DNA from 3 places in the Streptomyces sp. R44 genome. Region 2 is predicted to be linked to each of the others. Evidence: riboswitches for the same ligand, from Rfam matches in the RefSeq annotation. Region 2 holds a riboswitch; each other region holds the start of a gene.
The links. A riboswitch is a leader RNA that binds a small molecule or an ion and turns the genes downstream of it on or off. The one in region 2 is predicted to bind cobalamin.
Positions count from the first base shown of each region.

Region 1: another riboswitch for cobalamin. It lies ahead of AB5J54_RS31610 (ABC transporter substrate-binding protein); the one in region 2 lies ahead of cobN (cobaltochelatase subunit CobN).
Region 3: another riboswitch for cobalamin. It lies ahead of AB5J54_RS04700 (energy-coupling factor ABC transporter permease); the one in region 2 lies ahead of cobN (cobaltochelatase subunit CobN).

Region 1 covers NZ_CP163444.1:6,756,969-6,761,253, forward strand. The annotation lists gene AB5J54_RS31590 (alkane 1-monooxygenase) at 1-206, opposite strand, end outside; gene AB5J54_RS31595 (TetR family transcriptional regulator) at 345-938, shown strand; gene AB5J54_RS31600 (DJ-1/PfpI family protein) at 1,026-1,754, shown strand; gene AB5J54_RS31605 (cold-shock protein) at 2,022-2,228, shown strand; cobalamin riboswitch at 2,326-2,450, shown strand; gene AB5J54_RS31610 (ABC transporter substrate-binding protein) at 2,538-3,584, shown strand; gene AB5J54_RS31615 (FecCD family ABC transporter permease) at 3,602-4,285, shown strand, end outside.
Region 2 covers NZ_CP163444.1:4,210,620-4,214,904, forward strand. The annotation lists gene cobN (cobaltochelatase subunit CobN) at 1-2,391, opposite strand, end outside; cobalamin riboswitch at 2,432-2,557, opposite strand; gene AB5J54_RS19520 (cobalamin biosynthesis protein CobG) at 2,637-3,962, shown strand; gene AB5J54_RS19525 (precorrin-8X methylmutase) at 3,977-4,285, shown strand, end outside.
Region 3 covers NZ_CP163444.1:973,723-978,007, reverse strand. The annotation lists gene AB5J54_RS04715 (ATP-binding cassette domain-containing protein) at 1-118, opposite strand, end outside; gene cbiQ (cobalt ECF transporter T component CbiQ) at 115-864, opposite strand; gene AB5J54_RS04705 (energy-coupling factor ABC transporter substrate-binding protein) at 870-1,259, opposite strand; gene AB5J54_RS04700 (energy-coupling factor ABC transporter permease) at 1,256-1,954, opposite strand; cobalamin riboswitch at 1,983-2,189, opposite strand; gene AB5J54_RS04695 (PTS-dependent dihydroxyacetone kinase phosphotransferase subunit DhaM) at 2,270-2,677, opposite strand; gene dhaL (dihydroxyacetone kinase subunit DhaL) at 2,674-3,294, opposite strand; gene dhaK (dihydroxyacetone kinase subunit DhaK) at 3,323-4,285, opposite strand, start outside.

The DNA of each region.
Region 1 (4,285 bases), 2.5 Mb from region 2:
TCCTTGCCGATGAGGTGGTCGACGACCGGGAAGAGCACGTACAGGACGAGGACCCCGGTCCACCAGAACAGACGGAGCCCGGTGGCGTTCACCAGTCCCCAGGAAAGGAAGGGGAAGGCCGGGATGAGCAGGCCGAGCAGCCAGAGCCAGCGCTTGGGGTCGCGCCAGGCGGCGGGGGCTTCGGGGGAGTCGCTGTGCAGGGCCAAGACCGGCTCCTCGGAGAGGTGGACACTTCACATGCGTTCTGTCCATTTGATAGACGGATCCCTTGTGAGGTGTCAATGCTCTGGACGGAGACCGGTGTGCGAGGACGGAGGGGGGTCGGTGGATAAAGTGGGGGCACGATGACACGTTTCCGCGAGAGTGTTCGGTCCCTCCTCCGCGAGCAGGTGCTCGACGCCGCCTACCGGCTCGTCGCCGCCGACGGCTGGGGCGTGCTCCGCATGGCCGCCGTCGCACGGGCCGCCGGCATCAGCCGCCAGACGCTCTACAACGAGTTCGGCTCGAAGGAGGCCATCGGCAACGCCCTGGTCCAGCGCGAGCTGGAGGGCTTCCTCCTCGGCATCCAGCGCGAACTCGACGCCCACCGGGGCGAGCTGGAGGCGGCAGCGGCGGCGGGCGTCGGCTACACGCTCCAGCAGGCCGTGGACAACCCCCTCATCAAGAGCGTCCTGCTCGCCGCGCGCGGCGGCGAGGACGACCTCCTCGCCTACCTCACCACACGCCCGGAGCCGGTCTTCGGCACGGCGATGGCGATGCTCGACGCGTACGCGATCGAGGCCTGGCCCGACGTCGACGAGGAGTCCCGGGGCCTGGCCGTCGAGACGATCGTGCGGCTCACCGTCAGCCACATCGTCCAGCCGGTGGCCGCGCCGGAGGAGTCGGCCCGGCGCATCGCCAGGATCACGGCACGGATCGCCTACCCGGGCGGCACCTGACCGACCGCCGGGAACCCGTGGGCGGTGGCAGCCGACTTCCTCGACGCGACACAGAACGTCGGGCCCTGCCATCCCCTGGGGAGAACCATGAACCGCCGCAACCTGCTCCGCACCACCACCGCCCTCGGTGCCGCGGGCGCGCTGGGAACCAGTACCGCCGCCCACGCCGCTCCCGTCGAGGCGCCGGCCGCGCGCCGCCCGCTCCGCGTCCACCTCGTGCTCTTCGACGGCGTCGAGGAGATCGACTTCGCCGCCCCCTACGAGGTGCTCTCCGCCGCCGGCTTCTTCTCCCGGCGTCCGGTGGACGTCCGGTACGTCTCCGTCGACGGGCCCGGCACCGTCACCGCCGCCTACGGGACGGAGGTCCGCGTCGACCACCCCTGGGCCCCGCGCGAGGCCGACCTGCTCGTCGTGCCGGGCGGCGGCTACGCGCGCCGGGACAGCCCGGGCGTCCGGGCCGAGATCGACCGGGGCACCCTGCCCCGCGCCCTCGCGGCGGCGGTCCGGCCGGGGCTCACCGTCGCCGCGCTGTGCACCGGCGTCATGCTGCTCGCCGCCGCCGGACTGACCCGGGGCCGCCCCTGCACCACCCACCACAAGGCCCGGCCGGACCTGGAGCGGCAGGGCGGCGTCCTGAAGGGGGCCAGGGTGGTGGACGACGGCGACCTGGTGACCGCCGGGGGCGTCACCTCGGGTCTGGAGCTCGCGCTCTGGCTCGTGCGCCGGGAACTCGGCCCCGACGCGGCGAACGGCCTGGAGGCCATGCTCGAGTACGAGGCGCGGGGCACGGTCCGGGTCCGGCCGGACCGGCTCTGACGGACGGCTCCGGCGGACCGGCTTCGGTGGACCGGCTCCGGCGGACCGGCTTCGCGGACGCGGCGAGGCCCGCTGACGGACACGGGGGATCTCCGGCAGCGGGCCTCTGTTGAATATTGTACGAGATCGTTCGGCGTGGTTCACCACGGCCGGCGGCGGTGGCGAAGGGCGGGCGCCCGGGGTACATCTCCCCTGAGGCGCGGACACGGCCCGCCCGGGGCCGGACACCCTCGACCGCGCCCCCCCCGTGCCGACGAGGAGGCCGCCGTGGAAGGCAGAAGCAAAGGGTTCGTGCAGTCCTTCAACCGTCTCGGCGGGTACGGCTTCGTCGTCCCCGTGGGCTCCGAGGAGCAGGTGTACTTCAGCGCCGAGGACATCGAGAGCGAGGAGCGGACGGTCTCCGAGGGGCAGCAGGTCTCCTTCGTCCTGGTCCTCGGCGACGGCCGCTTCGAAGCGAAGGAACTGCGCGTCTGACAGCGGCGGGCGCCCCCGGGTGCGGCGGCCTGCCGGTGGTACTGTGCCGAGGCCAGTCGCACCTTTGTACGCACCTGAACGGGTACGTCCACGGGTCAGGGAATCCGGTGCGAGACCGGAACTGACGCGCAGCGGTGAGGGCGACGGGCGGAGCATCGGCCACTGGGCGGCACGCGAGCCCGGGAAGGCGCTCCGTCCGGCTGACCCCGAGTCCGAAGACCTGCTGGCGGCCCCGGCGGCACGCTGCCGTCCGGGGAGCACCGTACGACAGGCTCCGCGTATGAGCCGTGGACGCAGAGGAAGTCCCCCGTGCCGCTCGCACACCCCGTCCGCTCCGCCGTGCCCGCCCTGGCCGGCGTCCTGCTGCTCCTCGCGACGGCGACCGGCTGCGGGCCCTCCGCATCCTCGTCGAAGGGCGCACCGGAGCGCGGCTACCCCGTGACCCTCGACGACAACTGCGGACGGCAGGTCCGCGTCGACCACGCCCCGCGCCGCGCCGTCGCCCTCGACCAGGGAGCGGCGGAGATCATGCTCTCCCTCGGCCTCGCCGACCGCATGGTGGGCACCGCGACCTGGACGGACCCGGTGCTCAAGGGCCTGGAGAAGGAGAACGCCAAGGTCCCGCGCCTCGCCGACCGCTACCCCTCCTTCGAGAAGGTCCTCGACACCGAACCCGACTTCGCGGCCGCCTCGTTCGCGTACACCCTCGGCAAGGGCGGGGTCGCGCCCCGCGAACGCTTCGAGCAGCTCGGGGTCCCCACGTACCTCTCGCCCACCGACTGCGTCGGCAAGGACGACAGCGGCGACGGCGACGGCGTCCGCACCCGCCCCCTGGCCATGGACACGGTCTACGGCGAGATCCGCGACCTGGCCCGGGTGTTCGGGGTCCCCGAGCGCGGCGAGAAGCTCGTCGCCGGGCTCAAGGGCCGGGTCGCGAAGGCCACGGCGGCGGCCGACTTCACCGACGCCACCGTCCTCTACTGGTACTCCGACGCCAAGGCGCCCTACATGGCGGGCTGTTGCGGGGCGCCGGGGATCGTCACGCACGCGCTCGGCGCGAAGAACGTCTTCGACGACACCCGCGAGGAGTGGCCCCAGGTCAACTGGGAGACCGTCGCGGACCGCGACCCCGACGTCCTCGTCATCGGCGACCTGACGCGCCGGGCGCAGTCCGCCGAGAGCGCGGCGAAGAAGGTCGAGTTCCTGGAGTCCGACCCCGTCACCCGGAACATGACGGCCGTGAAGCACAAGCGGTACGTCCTGCTCAGCGGGCAGGCGATGAACCCCACCCTCCGCACCGTCGAGGGCGTCGAGAAGGTGGCGGCCGCGCTCCGCTCGTACGGTCTCGCCAAGTGACGGCCGCCCGGCGGGAGATCACGTCCGCCAAGGTGCTCCTGCGGGCGGCGGCCGGGATCGCGCTGCTCGGCCTCTCCGTGGCCGTGGCCGTCACCATCGGCCCCGCGGACATCGGCGTCGGCGAGGCCGGTTCCGTGATCGCCGCCCACCTCGGCGGCGACGCCTCCGGCCTCTCGCCGATCCGCGACGGGATCGTCTGGGACCTGCGGCTGCCCCGTACCCTCCTCGCCGCCGTCTGCGGCGCCGGACTCGCCGTCTGCGGGGCGGTGATGCAGTCCCTCCTGCGCAACCCGCTCGCCGACCCCTTCGTCCTCGGCGTCTCCTCCGGCGCGTCCACCGGCGCGGTCGCGGTCGTCGTCCTGGGCATCGGCGGCGGCGTCCTCTCCGTCACCGGCGGGGCGTTTCTGGGGGCGGTGGTCTCCTTCGCGCTCGTCCTGCTGCTCAGCCACACCCTCGGCGGCTCCACGGACCGCGTGGTCCTCGCGGGCGTCGCCGCGATGCAGCTCTTCTCCGCCCTCACCTCCTTCGTCGTGATGACCGCCGCCGACGCCGAGACCACCCGGGGCGTCCTCTTCTGGCTGCTCGGCTCGCTCGCCGGGGCGGGCTGGGGCGACGTGTGGCTGTGCCTCGCCGTCCTCGCGGCGGCCCTGCTCGTCTGCGGCGGGTACGCGCGGACCCTGGACGCCTTCGCCTTCGGCGAG
Region 2 (4,285 bases):
GGACGGACCGGCCGGCACGAAGCCGCCGTTCAGGGCGTGCACGGCGTGGGCGAGTTCGTCGGTGGTGGCGGCGAGCCGCGGCACGACCTGCTCGCAGGCGAAGCGGAGGACGGCGTGCACCTCGGGACCGTGGGCGGCGGCGACCGTCGGGACGGCGTCCACGGACCAGCCGGCCGCCTCCATCGCCTCCACCAGCTCGCGGGCCTTCGCCTCCGCCGCGTCGGCGGTGGTACGGGTCGCGGCCGACTCGTCCAGGCCCAGCGCCTCGCGCAGACCCGGCAGCGCCTGCGTACCGCCCCAGATCTGGCGGGCGCGCAGGATCGAGAGGACCAGGTTGACCCGGGCCTCGCCCTCCGGGGCGCCGCCCAGGACGTGCAGGCCGTCGCGGATCTGGGCGTCCTTGACCTCGCACAGCCAGCCGTCGACGTGCAGCAGGAAGTCGTCGAAGCCGTCGTCCTCCGGGCGCTCCTCCAGACCGAGGTCGTGGTCGAGCTTCGCGGCCTGGATCAGGGTCCAGATCTGCGCGCGGATGGCCGGGAGCTTCGCCGGGTCCATCGAGCTGATCTGCGCGTACTCGTCGAGCAGCTGCTCCAGGCGCGCGATGTCGCCGTACGAGTCGGCGCGGGCCATCGGCGGCACCAGGTGGTCGACGAGGGTCGCGTGGACGCGCCGCTTGGCCTGGGTGCCCTCGCCCGGGTCGTTAACGAGGAACGGGTAGATCAGCGGGATGTCGCCGAGGGCCGCGTCGGGGCCGCAGGCGGCGGACAGGCCGGCGTTCTTGCCGGGCAGCCACTCCAGGTTGCCGTGCTTGCCCAGGTGGACCATGGCGTCGGCGCCGAAGCCGCCGTCCTCGGCGCGGGCGGCGATCCAGCGGTAGGCGGCCAGGTAGTGGTGGGACGGCGGGAGATCGGGGTCGTGGTAGATCGCGATCGGGTTCTCGCCGAAGCCGCGCGGCGGCTGGATGAGGACCAGGAGGTTCCCCCGCCGCAGGGCGGCGAGGACGATGTCGCCCTCCGGATTGCGGGAGCGGTCGAGGAACATCTCACCGGGCGCCGGGCCCCAGTGCTCCTCCACCTGCTCGCGGAGCTCGGCGGGCAGCGTCGCGTACCAGCGCTTGTAGTCGGCGGCCGGGATGCGGACCGGGTTCTTCGCGAGCTGCTCCTCGGTCAGCCAGTCCTGGTCGTGGCCGCCGGCCTCGATGAGGGCGTAGATCAGCTCGTCGCCGTCGCCGGAGACGAGACCGGGGAGGTCCTCGACCGGCCCGAAGTCGTAGCCCTCGGCGATGAGGCGACGCAGGAGGGAGACGGCGGAGGCGGGGGTGTCGAGACCGACCGCGTTGCCGATGCGGGAGTGCTTCGTCGGGTACGCGGAGAGGACGAGCGCCAGCCTCTTCTCGGCGTTCGGGATGTGGCGCAGCCGGGCGTGCCGGACGGCGATCCCGGCGACGCGCGCCGCGCGCTCGGCGTCGGCGACGTACGCGGGCAGACCGTCCGCGTCGATCTCCTTGAAGGAGAAGGGGACGGTGATGAGGCGGCCGTCGAACTCGGGCACGGCGACCTGGCTGGCGGCGTCCAGCGGCGAGAGGCCCTCGTCGTTCTCCTCCCAGGCGGACCGCGAGCCCGTCAGGCACAGGGCCTGGAGGATCGGCACGTCGAGCGCGGCGAGCGCGCCCGCGTCCCAGGCCTCCTCGTCGCCGCCGGCCTGCGCCTCGGCGGGCTTGGTGCCGCCGGCCGCGAGGACGGTCGTGACGATGGCGTCGGCCGTGCGCAGGGTCTCGACGAGCTCCGCCTCGGGGGCGCGCAGGGACGCCACGTACAGCGGGAGGGCGCGGGCGCCGGCGTCCTCGATGGCGCCGCACAGGGCGTCGACGAAGGCGGTGTTCCCGCTCATGTGGTGGGCGCGGTAGTAGAGCACGGCGACGGTCGGGCCGGTCTCGTTGCGTACGGTCCGCTCCAGGGGGCCCCAGGTGGGGGCGGCGGCCGGGGCCTCGAAGCCGTGGCCGGTGAGCAGGACGGTGTCGGAGAGGAACCGGGCCAGCTGCTCCAGGTTGGCCGGGCCGCCGTGCGCCAGATAGGCGTGCGCCTCGGTGGCGACGCCGACGGGGACCGTGGAGGCCTCCATCAGCTGGGCGTCGGGGGCCTGTTCGCCGCTGAGCACGACGACCGGCTTTCCGGCGGCGCGGATCGCGTCGAGCCCCTCCTGCCAGGAGCGGAGCCCGCCGAGGAGCCGGACGACGACCAGGTCGACGCCGTCGAGGAGGGCCGGGAGGTCGGCGAGGGGGAGACGGGAGGGGTTGGCGAAGCGGTACTCGACCGCTCCCTCGGCCTGGGCGGCATTGGCCGCGCGGGCGCTGAGCAGGTCGGTGTCGGAGTGCGACAGCAGCAGGAGCATGGCGAGCTCAGGCCCTTCCTCGGGGTTGTCCGCGCCCCGGGTGGTCGTATGGACGGCGGGAGTTCCTGACTCACCCGTGGGTACGGGCTCACAGTGGCGGGACCGCGCCGGATTCTCACCGGGCTTCCTCCCCGGGGTCCTGGGACCCCATGCCGATCTGCATCCTAGATCGTGCCGTCTCCGGGCCGGAGAAGGCGGGAGAGTCGGCCGGATCACACTCGGTGGCCGCCCGGTTCCCCGTGGGTATGCTCGCCGCCATGCCGCCCACCCCACCCCCGACGCCCGAACCGGGCGAAGCTCGCGTACGGGACCGTGGCGACGCCTGCCCCGGGGCGCTGCGCCTGCACCCCGCCGACGACGGACGCCTGGCCCGACTGCGCCTGCCCGCAGGTCGTCTGACGGCGCATCAGGCGGAGGTGCTGGCCCGCGTCGCCGAGAGCCTCGGCGACGGCCGGATCAGCGTCACCTCGCGCGGCAACGCGGAGCTGCGCGGCCTCGGCGAGGGCTGCGGGGCGGAGCTGGCCGAGCTCCTGGCCGGGGCGGGGCTGCTGCCCTCCCCGACCCACGAGCGCGTCCGCAACATCGTGGCCTCCCCGGCCGCCGGGCTCGACGGACTCGGCCACGGCGCCGTCCAGTTGTGGGCCCGCGCGCTGGACGCCCTCCTCTGCGCCACCCCCGCGGCGGCGGCCCTCTCGGGCCGTTTCCTCTTCGTCCTCGACGACGGCCGCGGGGACGTGGCCGGTCTCGGCGGCGATGTGACCTTGATCGCAGTGGACGGGGAGACCCCGGCGTCCGCCGGGCACCCGGCGGTCGCGGTCGACGCCGAAACCTCCGCGGTCGTGCACCCGGCCGGTGCCGCCGACGCGCTCCTGCACGTCGGCGGCCAGGTCCTCCGGATCGCGGGCGCCGACGCGCCCCGTGCCGCGCTCGCCGCCGCCGACGCCTTCCTGGAGGCCGCCCGCACGGCCGGTACCGGCGCCTGGCGGGTCCGCGAACTGCCCCCGGGGCACCCGCTCGACCTGGTGGACGCGCTGGCCCGGGCCGGGATCGCGGCAGAACCCGTACCCGTACCCGTACCGCCGCTTCCCGCGTCCCCGCCGCCCGCACCCGGCCCGCTCGGCGCGCACGCCCTGCACGTCCTCGCCCCGCTCGGCCGGCTCACCGCCGCCCAGCTGCGGGCCCTGGCGGACGGGGCCGACGAGCTGCGGCTCACGCCCTGGCGCGGAGCGGTCGTCGTCGGGGCCCGCCCCGGCCGGCTGCCCGAACTGGAGACGTACGGCCTGGTCACCCGGCCCGATCTGCCCTCCGTCGGGGTCAGCGCCTGCACCGGACGCCCCGGCTGCGCCAAGTCCCTCGCCGACGTACGGACGGACGCCGGCCTCGTCCGCCACGGGGGCCTGCCCGTCCACTACTCCGGGTGCGAGCGCCGCTGCGGCCACCCGCACGGCACCTGGGTCGACGTCCTCGCCACCGGCGACGACTCCTACCTGGTGGACGGCGTCCCCACCCCCCGTACCGCCCTGCCCGAAGCAGTGACCACGGCCCGCAGCCTGCCGACCCACACGAGATGAGCGAGAGCACCAGGATGTTCGACTACGAGAAGGACGGGACGGAGATCTACCGCCGGTCCTTTGCCACGATCCGTGCCGAGGCGGACCTCGCGGGCCTGCCCGCCGACGTCGCCCAGGTGGCGGTCCGGATGATCCACGCGTGCGGCATGACCGACCTCGTGCAGGACATCGCGTACTCGCCGCAGGTCGTCGCGAGCGCCCGCGCCGCGCTCCGGGCCGGCGCGCCCATCCTCTGCGACGCGCAGATGGTCGCCAGCGGTGTCACCCGCAAGCGGCTGCCCGCCGACAACGAGGTGCTCTGCGCGCTCTCCGACCCGGCCGTC
Region 3 (4,285 bases), 3.2 Mb from region 2:
TCGCACGCCCCTCCGCCACCGCGAAGTCCACGCCCGACAGGACCGCGGGCCCGTCCTCGTAGGCGAAACCCGCCTTCACCAGCTCCACGACGGGGGTCGTCGGCGTCGGAGACGTCACGGAAGGAACCTTTCCAGTACGAGAGTGACGGCGACGAGCCCCAGGAGGAGCACGCCCGTCGCCGTGAGGAACCGCCGGGAGACCGCGCAGACGGGCACCAGGACCCGCAGCGTCCCGTCGTAACCGCGCCCGGCGAGCCCCGACTGCAGGCGCTGCGCCCGGTCGAAGGCCCGCACGAAGGTCGTCGCGCCGAGCCCGGCGAGCGAGCGCCAGGTTGCGGCCCGGGTGGTGTGCCCGAGCCGGGCCGCCTGCGCCTGCCGGATCTTCGTCAGCGAGTCGAGGAGCAGGAAGATGATCCGGTACATGACGAGCGCCACGTCCACCACGGGGGCGGGCACGCCGGCCTTGACGAGCCGGGGCAGGACGTCGGACACCGGTGTCGTGAAGGCGAAGAGCAGCACCCCGAGCGAGGCCGAGGCGGTGCGCAGGAGCAGCTCGCCCGCGTGGACGGGGCCGCCGGGCGCGAGGGCCACGAGCCCCCGCGTACCGCCCACCTCGAAGAGCAGCGGTACCGCCCCCGTGACGCAGAAGCCGAGCGGGATGCGGAACGCCCGCCACAACTGACGGCCCGGCACACCGGCGGGACCGAGCAGCACCGCGAGCGTGGCCGCCGCCACGAGCGGCGCGCCGGGCCACGGCGGCAGACTCACCGCGCACAGCGTCAGACCGAAGCCGAGGAGCGCCTTCTCCACGGGATGACGGCGGCGCCAGCGGCTGCTGTGCGCCGCCGCGTCGATCGGAAGCATCGGCGCTACGCGTCCGAACCGTCGGAGGAGGGGGCCTTGGAAGCACCGTCGTCCTTGGGCGCCCCGTCCGGTCCCGCCGCTCGGGCTGCCTCGGCCGCGGCCGCGCCCTGCCGGCGGCCGCGACGCAGGCCGAAGTAGTACGCCAGGACGCCGGCGCCGAGCGCCGCCTGGAGGGCGAACAGCGCCGACTCGATCTCGCCCGACGGCGGCTCGTACAGCGGGCTGAACCACGGCTTGTAGTCCGGCTGGAGCTCCGTGATCGCGGTCTCTGCCTCGCCGTCGGAGCCGGTGAAGGGCTGCTCCTTGTGGTCGCCGAGCCCGAGCGCCAGCGGCAGCACCGCGAGCGCGGCGACGGCGAGCAGCAGCAGCGCGTTGATCTTCGCGTTCCGGCTCATCGCGCCGCCGCCTCCTCGTGTCGCTCCGTCCGCGCCCCGCCCAGCACACCGAGCCGGGTCAGGTCTCCCTTGCTGGACTGCGTGAGCAGCCGCATCACGAGCACCGTGAGAAGGCCCTCGCTCACCGCGAGGGGGATCTGGGTCACGGCGAAGATCCCGCCGAACTTGGCGAGCGCGCCGGGCACCCCGCTGCCGGGGTCGGGGAACGCCAGGGCCAGCTGGACGCTGGTGACGCAGTACGTGGACAGGTCGGCGACGAACGCGCCGAAGAAGACGGCCACCATCAGAGGCGCGCCGAACCGCCGCAGCAGCCGGTACGTCCCGTACCCCGCCCACGGCCCGACGATCGCCATCGAGAAGGCGTTCGCACCGAGCGTGGTCAGCCCGCCGTGCGCGAGCAGCAGGGCCTGGAAGAGCAGGGTGATGGTGCCGAGGACCGCCATGATCGGCGGCCGGAACAGGATCGCGCCCAGACCCGTACCGGTCGGATGGGAGCAACTACCGGTGACGGAGGGCAGCTTGAGCGCCGACAGAACGAAGGTGAAGGCACCGGAGGCGCCGAGGAGCAGGGTGGACTCGGGGTTCGACCGCACCTCGCGGGTGAGCGCGCGCACCCCGTGGACGACGAACGGCGCGGCCGCGACGCCCCAGGCGGCGGCGTGCACAGGGGGCAGATACCCCTCGGCTATATGCATGGTGGGTAGACCCTCTCCAGCACCTCGTGGATGGACAACGCACCCTGGCCGGTCTCCTGGCTGACGGTCATACGGCCCGACTCCGCCTTCCCACACCGCCGCGGTCTCCCGCGACGGTCCAGTGGCTTCCCCGCGGTGTTCCCCGCGGGGGTGGAGCCGGACCTCCCGATCACAGTGGCGAGGGCCGCACCGGTACTGCACCGGTTTCCCGTACACCAAGGCCCTGCGACACTAATGCGTTGACCTGCTCGATCACAACACGGTCGCCACCCGGCGCGGCCTCCCGGTCACTCCCCGCACACGCCTGCGGCGCCCTCACTCCTTGCGATAGGCGTACGCCTCCGAGGCCGCGGCCGCCACCGCGTCGAGGTCCCCTCCGGCGCTCGCCGTCACCAGCGCGGCGACCGCGCCCTCGACGAACGGCGCGTCCACCAGGCGGCAGCCCTCGGGCAGTTCGTCGCCTTCCGCGAGGAGCGCCTTCACGGTGAGGACCGCGCTGCCCAGGTCGACCAGGAGCGCCACCCCGGCCCCCCGGTCGACGGCCTTCGCCGCCTCGCAGATCAGCTCGGCACTCGTCCCGAGCCCACCGTCCGGCGTGCCGCCCGCGGGCAGCACCGGCGCCAGGTCGCCGCCGCCCGCGAGGCCCCGGGCCAGTTCGGCGACGGCCGCCGCGACCGCCGCGCTGTGCGAGACGAGCACGATGCCGACGGGGGACGGGCTCATGCCACTCCCTCCGCCCCGGCCGTCTCGGCGAGCGCGGCGAACAGCAGCGCCGACGAGGTCGCGCCCGGATCCTGATGCCCGATCGACCGCTCCCCGAGGTAACTGGCCCTGCCCTTGCGCGCCTGGAGGGGTACGGTCGCCAGGGCGCCCTCCTCGGCGGCGGCGCGGGCCGCCCCGTACGAGCTCCGCAGCCCCGCCACGGCCGGCACGAGCGCGTCCAGCATCGTCTTGTCGCCCACCTGGGCACCGCCCAGCTGCGACACGGCCGCCACACCGGCGTCGAGCGCCTCCGCCAGCCGCGCCCGGGTGACCTCGGCGTCCTCGCCCAGTGTCTTCCCGGCGCGCCGGAGGAGCGTCCCGTACAGGGGACCCGAAGCGCCGCCGACCGTCGAGATCAGCTGCCGTCCGGCGGCGGTGAGCACCGCGCCGGGACTGCTCGGCGGCTCCTTTTCGAGGGCCTCCCTCACAGCGGCGAACCCCCGCTTCAGATTGGCGCCGTGGTCGGCGTCGCCGATCGCCGAGTCCAGCTCGGTGAGCCGGTCGGCCTCCCGGTCGACGTCCTCGGCCACCGCGGCCAGCCAGCGCACCAGGAACCCGGCGCCGAAAGTCTCCGTCATACCGTCACTCCCCATGACCATCCCCGTCTCACCGGCCCCAGCGCAGCGCGGCCGTCTGCACCGGAGCGTCCCACAGGCGCAGCAGTTCCTCGTCGACCTCGCACAGGGTCACCGAGCAGCCCGCCATGTCGAGCGAGGTCACATAGTTCCCGACGAGCGTGCGGGCCACCGGCACGTGCCGCTCGGCGAGCACCCGCTGCACCTCGGCGTTGAACCCGTACAACTCCAGCAGCGGGGTCGCTCCCATGCCGTTGACGAGGGCGATGACCGGCCCGGACGGGCGCAGGTCCTCCACGACGGCGTCGACGGCGAAGTCGGCGATCTCCCGCGAGGTCATCATGGCCCGCCGCTCCCGGCCCGGCTCGCCGTGGATGCCGATCCCCAACTCCAGTTCCCCCTCGGGGAGATCGAAGGTCGGGCTGCCCTTGGCGGGGGTGGTGCAGGCGCTCAGGGCCACCCCGAAGGAGCGGGACCGCTCGTTGACCCGCCGGGCGATCGCCTCGACCCGTTCCAGCGGCAGCCCCTCCTCGGCGGCGGCCCCGGCGATCTTCTCCACGAACAAGGTGCCCCCGGTCCCGCGCCGCCCCGCCGTGTACAGGCTGTCCGTCACCGCCACGTCGTCGTCGACCAGGACCTTGGCGACCTGGATGCCCTCGTCCTCGGCGAGCTCCGCGGCCATCTCGAAATTCAGCACGTCACCCGTGTAGTTCTTGACCACGAACAACACCCCCGCCCCGCTGTCGACGGCGGCCGCGGCCCGCACCATCTGATCGGGTACGGGCGACGTGAACACCTCGCCGGGACAGGCGGCCGCCAGCATCCCGGGCCCCACGAACCCCCCGTGCAAGGGCTCGTGCCCGGACCCGCCACCGGACACCAGCGCCACCTTCCCCGCCACGGGCGCGTCCCGCCGCACCACGACACGCCGCTCCACGTCCACGGTCAACTCGGGATGCGCCGCGGCCATCCCCCGCAGGGCATCGGCGACGAC